Regions from separate parts of the Pseudomonas sp. GW823-FHT02C05 genome, predicted to be linked through region 2. Evidence: riboswitches for the same ligand, from Rfam matches in the RefSeq annotation. Region 2 holds a riboswitch; the other holds the start of a gene.
What was found. A riboswitch is a leader RNA that binds a small molecule or an ion and turns the genes downstream of it on or off. The one in region 2 is predicted to bind manganese.
Positions count from the first base shown of each region.

Region 1: it holds a riboswitch for manganese, as region 2 does, so the genes downstream of both, AC1RGE_RS16850 (TMEM165/GDT1 family protein) here and mntP (manganese efflux pump MntP) in region 2, are expected to answer to the same signal.

Region 1 is NZ_JBXAJU010000003.1:120,015-123,410, reverse strand. Features, by position in the region: gene AC1RGE_RS16860 (2-hydroxyacid dehydrogenase) at 1-664, shown strand, start outside; gene AC1RGE_RS16855 (methyltransferase) at 696-1,694, shown strand; yybP-ykoY riboswitch at 1,746-1,869, shown strand; gene AC1RGE_RS16850 (TMEM165/GDT1 family protein) at 1,961-2,545, shown strand; gene AC1RGE_RS16845 (M48 family metallopeptidase) at 2,631-3,396, opposite strand, start outside.
Region 2 is NZ_JBXAJU010000001.1:678,388-681,783, forward strand. Features, by position in the region: gene AC1RGE_RS03340 (serine hydrolase domain-containing protein) at 1-325, opposite strand, end outside; gene AC1RGE_RS03345 (GFA family protein) at 434-922, opposite strand; yybP-ykoY riboswitch at 1,033-1,193, shown strand; gene mntP (manganese efflux pump MntP) at 1,204-1,776, shown strand; gene AC1RGE_RS03355 (GNAT family N-acetyltransferase) at 1,852-2,418, opposite strand; gene AC1RGE_RS03360 (LysR family transcriptional regulator) at 2,554-3,396, opposite strand, start outside.

The DNA of each region.
Region 1 (3,396 bases), on a different contig from region 2:
CTACGGCACTCCCTCGGTGGCCCAGCACACCCTGATGCTGCTGCTCAACCTGGCCACCCGGGTCGCCGATTACCAGCAGGCCGTGGCTGCCGGGCGCTGGCAACAGGCCAGTCAGTTCTGCCTGCTGGACTACCCGATCATCGAACTGGCGGGCAAGACCCTGGGCCTGCTGGGCAATGGCGAACTGGGCAGCGCGGTGGCCCGCCTGGCCGAAGCCTTTGGCATGCGTGTGCTGCTGGGGCAGATTCCAGGCCGCCCGACCCGCCCGGACCGCCTGCCGCTGGAGGAACTGCTGCCGCAAGTGGACGCCCTGACCCTGCACTGCCCCCTCAACGAGCACACCCGCCACTTTATCGGTGCCCGGGAACTGGCCCTGCTCAAGCCCGGAGCCCTGGTGGTCAACACCGCCCGCGGCGGGCTGATCGATGAACAGGCCCTGGCCGATGCATTGCGCAATGGTCACCTGGGTGGTGCAGCCACCGATGTGCTCAGCGTCGAACCCCCGGTGGCTGGCAACCCCCTGCTGGCCGGCGACATTCCGCGCCTGATCGTCACTCCACACAACGCCTGGGGCAGCCGCGAGGCCCGCCAGCGAATCGTCGGTCAATTGACGCAAAACGCCCACGCCTTCTTCAGCGGCGCCCCGCTGCGGGTCGTGAGTTGATAAACTTCGCCACTTTTTTCGGGGGCGGATCATGGACACACGCAGTGAAGTACTGTTGCGTCAGGCTGAATTGTTTCAAGGCTCACTGCTGCTGGCCGGCCTGGCCGCCGACGATCTGCTGGGCCGCCTGCCCAATGCCCGGGGCTGGAGCTGGCACGCCGGCGACCAGGCAGCCCTGGAGGCGCGCTTTCCCGGCCGCAGTCACTTTGGCGTAGACGCACCGGCCCAATCCTTCGACAGCGCCGTGCTGTTCCTGCCCAAATCCAAGGACCTCACCGACTACCTGCTCAACGCCCTGGCCTCGCGCCTGGCCGGGCGCGAACTGTACCTGGTGGGCGAGAAGCGCAGCGGCGTGGAGAGTGCGGCCAAGCAACTCAACCCCTTCGGCAAACCGCGCAAGCTCGATAGCGCCCGGCACTGCCAGCTGTGGCAGGTCACGGTGGCCAATGCTCCCGAACCGCTCACCCTACAGAGCCTGGCCCAGGAGTACGAACTGCCGCTGGCCGAAGGCCCGCTGAAAGTCATCAGCCTGCCGGGGGTGTTCAGCCATGGCCGCCTGGATCGCGGCACCGCGCTGCTGCTGGAGCACCTGGACCACCTGCCCGCCGGCCACCTGCTGGACTTCGGCTGCGGTGCCGGAGTGCTCGGGGCCACCGTGAAACGCCGCTACCCGGACAGCCGCGTGACCCTGCTGGATGTAGACGCCTTCGCCGCCGCCAGCAGCCGCCTGACCCTGGCGGCCAACGGCCTGGAAGCCGAGGTGCTGACCGGTGACGGAATCGACGCCGCGCCCATGGGGCTGAACGGCATCCTGACCAATCCGCCCTTCCACACCGGGGTCCATACCGACTACCAGGCAACGGAAAACCTGCTGCGAAAAGCAGCCAAACATCTGCAAAAAGGTGGAGAACTGCGAGTAGTTGCCAACAGCTTCCTGCGCTACCAGCCGCTGATCGAAGAGCACCTGGGGCCCTGTGCGATCAAGGCCGAAGGCCAGGGCTTTCGCATTTATCGGGCCAAGCGCGGCTGAAATCCTTTTTCGCAAACAAGGCTTGCCGAAAGGGTTTTGCCTAGGCAGAATCCGCTCCGTCCTAGGGGAGTAGTCTCCCACGAGCGCCACGCTCGTCCGGCATGCGTCAACATACTTGGTCAACAGACCATGGCGCATGCGACCCAAGAGTCCGCACAGACGGACCGCAGGGTTTGACAAGACCTATGACACGCACACCTTACCCGGGGCGGGAAGGCTGTACGTGTCATAGCCGTGTCGACCCGCCCCTTAGGAAAACCCTGATGATGCTGGACTCCCTGCTCGTTCCCACCGCAATCGTTGCCTTGGCCGAAATCGGCGACAAGACGCAACTGCTTGCCCTGATTCTCGCCGCACGTTTTCGCAAACCCTGGCCGATCATCGCCGGCATCGTTGCCGCGACCCTGGCCAACCATGCGGCGGCCGGTGCGGTAGGCGCCTGGTTCGGCAGCTTCTTCTCGGACTCGACCCTGCACTGGATCCTCGCCGCCAGCTTCACCGCCACCGCGCTGTGGACCCTGGTTCCGGACAAGATGGACGACGACGAAGCCAATACCGCACGCAAGTTCGGCCCATTCCTGACCACCCTGATCGCCTTCTTCCTGGCAGAAATCGGTGACAAGACCCAGGTCGCCACCGTCATGCTGGCGGCGCAGTACCCGGATCTGTGGCTGGTGATCATCGGTACCACCCTGGGCATGCTGATTGCCAACGTACCGGTGGTCCTGGCAGGCAACTTCGCCGCAGACAAGCTGCCCCTGACCCTGATCCGTCGCCTGGCGGCGTCGGCCTTCTTCATCCTCGCCGTGGTGGCGGTGTACAAGGCCATGCAGATCAGCGGCTGGGTATAAACGAAATCGCCGGCAAGCTGGCCCCTACGCAACCCGTAGGAGCCGGCGTGCCGGCGACAGCGTCATCGACAATGACGCGAAGGGATCAGGACTTCTTGGCGGCCTGATACAGCGGCATCACCTTGGGAATCGCCGCCTGCAAGGAAGCGATACGGCTGGTGGAAGCCGGGTGAGTGCTCATGAACTCGGGCGGCGCGGAGCCACCGGCAGCCTGGCCCATCTTGTTCCACAGGCTGATGGCCGCATTCGGGTTGTAACCGGCACGGGCGGCCAGTTCCAGGCCGATCAGGTCCGCTTCGTTTTCATTCTCGCGGCTGTTGGGCAGGGTCATCAGCAGGTTCACCCCGTTGTCGCCCAGGGCTACGGTTTCCTGCGGAACGCCGAACAAGGTGGCGATCTGCTTGCCGGCACCGACCGCGTACTGCTTGGACATGGCTTCGCGACCGTGCTCGCGCAGGGCGTGGGCAATTTCATGACCCATGACCGCGGCGATTTCATCGTCGGTGAGTTTGAGCTTCTCGATCAGCCCGGAGTAGAAAATGATCTTGCCGCCAGGACCGCAGTTGGCGTTGAGCTCGTCGCTCTTGATCAGGTTGACTTCCCATTTCCACTGCGCGCAGTCGGGGCGGAAAGTCGGCGCCTGGGCAATCAGGCGGTTGGCAATGACCTGCAGGCGCTTGGCGTTGGCGCTGGTCTTGTCCAGTACGCCCTGGCTGCTGGCTTCACCCAGAGTCTGCTGATAGGACTGGGCATAGGACTGGTTCACTTCAGCGCTGGAAACCATGCTGAACATGGATTGCTTGCGATCCACACCGACCACGCCACCGCTGGTGGTATTGACCGTTTCACAA
Region 2 (3,396 bases):
CCAGTTGCATCACCGCCGTGGCAGTCAGCAATTGCGACAGGGCACCGGCGCGAAACGCGGTGTTTTCGGTCACTTGCAGGCCCCGGGCCTGGTCGGCGAAGCCAAAGCCCCGGGCCCAGATCAGTTGCTGGCCGTCCACCAGGGCTATGGATAGCCCGGGCACCTGATGTTCGGCCATCTGTTGCGGGATGTACTGCTTCAGGTAGCCGATGATGCTGGCGTAATCGCCGGGCGCGATGGGCGGCGGCGCTGGAGGCTGGCCGTTGCAGCCGAGGTTGCTCAAGAGCAGGCCCACCAGCGGCAGGCCGAGAAGTTTGCGGGACATGCAGCACCCGAGGGCCAATTGGATCAGCGGATGCTAGGGAAGGGGGGCGTGGCAGTCTTTGACAGCTTTGTCGGGAAACTGTCAAAGACTGTTAAGCCCCGGTTGCGCTCAGGCCTCCAGCCCCAGGCGCTGGTGCCACTGGGCAATCGATTCCTCGGGGTATTCGGCGAACTGCAGGTCGTGCGCCCCGGCATCGACCTCGACCCAGGGCGCCCTGGAGTCGAGCATCAAGTGGGTGTGTTGCGGCGGCACCGGCAACGGGGTGTCGATGGCCGAGGCAAAAGGGTGGATCAGCTCCGGCCATTGCGGGCTGAACAGCCACAGCCCGGAGCCGCAGCGCCCGCAGAAGTGCCGTTCGGCGCTGCTGCTGTGGGCCCGGGCGGCACCGGTGGGCTTGAGCCGGGCATGGTAGATGACGATGTGCTTGCGCCCACGTACCTTGAGGCTGGCCGCATCGCCCCCCAGGTTAATGGCGTAGCCGCCACCGCCCTGGGTCTTGCGGCAGATCGAGCAGTAGCAGCGCTGGTAGGGATAGGGATGGCGGCTGGACAGGCTGAAGTGCACGGCGCCGCAATGGCAGGAGCCCTGGAGTTGCATGGGGTACCTCCACGAATCAACGGGTGGATTGCACAGGCTAGCCGCTGTGCGAGCAGCTGTCGTGGCGCGCTGCTGATGAAATTTTCACATGTGCCCGGCTAAGCTGCGCGCCTCTTTGGGGAGTAACCTGCCACCGCGCCCTGCGGTGGCGCCCGTATCAACATTCTCGGCAACCTGCCGTGGTACGGGCACCGTTTCGGTTGGTGAGACCATCGACATACCTGCGCTGAAGTCGGGCGCGTGGGCATGTCGTGGACTCAAGCCCGACCGGAAGACTCAACGTGAACCCAGCCTCGATCATCTTTCTTGCCTTCGCCATGTCCACCGATGCCTTCGCCGCCGCGGTGGGCAAGGGTTCGGCCATGCTCAAGCCGCGCCTGCTGGAAGCTTTGCGCATCGGCCTGATCTTCGGCGTCATTGAAGCCATCACCCCGGTGGTGGGCTGGTTCATCGGCCAGGCCGCGACTCAATGGGTGGCCAACTGGGACCACTGGATCGCCTTCGGCCTGCTGCTGTTGCTGGGCCTGCACATGATCTACAACGGCACCCGCCAGCAGGCCGAGGCCGAGGAAGAAAAACCGCGCCAGCACGGCTTCTGGCTGCTGGCGGTAACCGGCCTGGCCACCAGCATCGATGCCCTGGCGGTGGGGGTGGGGCTGGCGTTCGTCAACGTCAACATCTGGGTCGCGGCCAGCGCCATCGGCCTGGCCACCATGACCATGGTCACCCTGGGAGTGATGCTGGGCCGCGCCATTGGCACGGTGATGGGCCAGCGCGCCGAAGTGCTGGGCGGGGTGGTGCTGATCATCGTCGGCTCGGGAATTCTCTACGAGCACCTGTCGGCTGTGGCTTGACTTCAGTATCGGCGGCGGGGCGGTTCTGCGGGCAATGCGGCCGCGCCTCGGGCCGAGGCGCGGAGCGCTCTGGCGTTACAGCGCCAGGCTGTGGATCACCTGGGTGGCGTCATCGGGGTCGATGGCGCTGCGCATGCCCAGCTGTTTTGCCAGGCGGCGCATGCTGTAGTTGGCGGCGGAATCCACCGAGTACATCTGCTGGAAACCGTTGTTGCGGGCTTCGTCGATCAGGTGCTGCATCAATAGCGCGCCGAGGCCCTTGCCTTGCCACTCATCGGCGATGGTCACGGCGAACTCGCAATGCGAGGGCTGCTCGTCGACCTGGGCGTAGCGGCTGATACCCACTTCCCGCAGTTCGCCGTTGTCGTGGACCAGGGCCACATAAGCCACCCGCTGCGGCGTGCCGACATCCATCAGTTGATTGAGCAGTTGCTCGCCCACTTCCTTGATCTCGCCGAGAAAGCGCTGGTGCCGGGTGGCCGGGGAGAGGTTTTCGATAAAGGCCTTTTCCCGCTCCCGGTCCTGGGGCCGCAGCGGGCGGATCAGCACATGGCTGCCATCGTTCAGGGCGTCGATCCAGTATTGGCCTTGCTGCGCCGGGAACGGCGGGTGGGCGAGGGTATCGAGAGCGGTGCTGGGCATGGTCAAGTCTCCGCGGAGCCAAAGGGCGGGCTGTGCACACAGCCCTGATTGGCTTCAGGTTTACTCCGCTGGCGAGGCGGGCACTTGATCGGCATCAATGTCTCTGCTTGCGCTGCCGGCCAGGGCGATCACCGGTCACGAGGCTTGCGGGCTCCGGGCATCGGGCATCAGCGTCGCGATCAGCGCCCGCACGCTGCCGGGCAGGGCCTCCAGTTCGCGGACGATGATGCTGCGTTCGCGCACGGCCCAGCTTTCATCCAGCTTCACCGTCACCAGCTGCATGGTGCGGCTGTGCCGCAAGGCCGCGGACTCGGGAATGATGCCGATGCCGACCCCGGCTTCCACCATGCGGCAGATCGCTTCGAAGCTCGACACCTGGATGCGCAGCGAGAGTTGCTTGCCCAGGCGCTCCACGTGCTCGCGCAGGAAGGTCAAGAGGGTGCTGCCTTCATGCAGGCCGATGTGCTGGTAGGCCAGGGTCTGTTCCAGGGTCACCGAAGCCTGCCCCGACAGCGGGTGGCCCACGGGCACCATCAGCACCAGGTGGTCGGTGCTGAAGTGCAGCACCTGCAGGCCGCTGGCTTCCACCGGGCCGGCGATGATGCCCATGTCGCTGGTGCCGTCCAGCACACCGCGAACGATGTCCCGGGACAGGCGCTCCTGCAGGTCCACCGTGACTCCCGGGCGTACCGAGAGAAATTTCGCCAGCACTTCCGGCAAGAATTCGGTGACCGCCGTGGTGTTGGCGAAGATGCGGATGTGCCCGGAGGAATCACCGCCGTACTGGGTGAATTCGCTTTTCAGGTAATCCACCTGGCGCATGATCAGCCGCGCGTGCTGCAGCAGCCGTTCGCCGGCGGGGGTGACTTCCACGCCACGGCTGTCGCGGTACAGCAGGCGGGTTTCGAGCTGGCCTTCCAGGGCCTTGATCCGCGCGCTGGCGGCCGCTGGCGAGAGGAAGGCGCGGCGCGCGCCCTG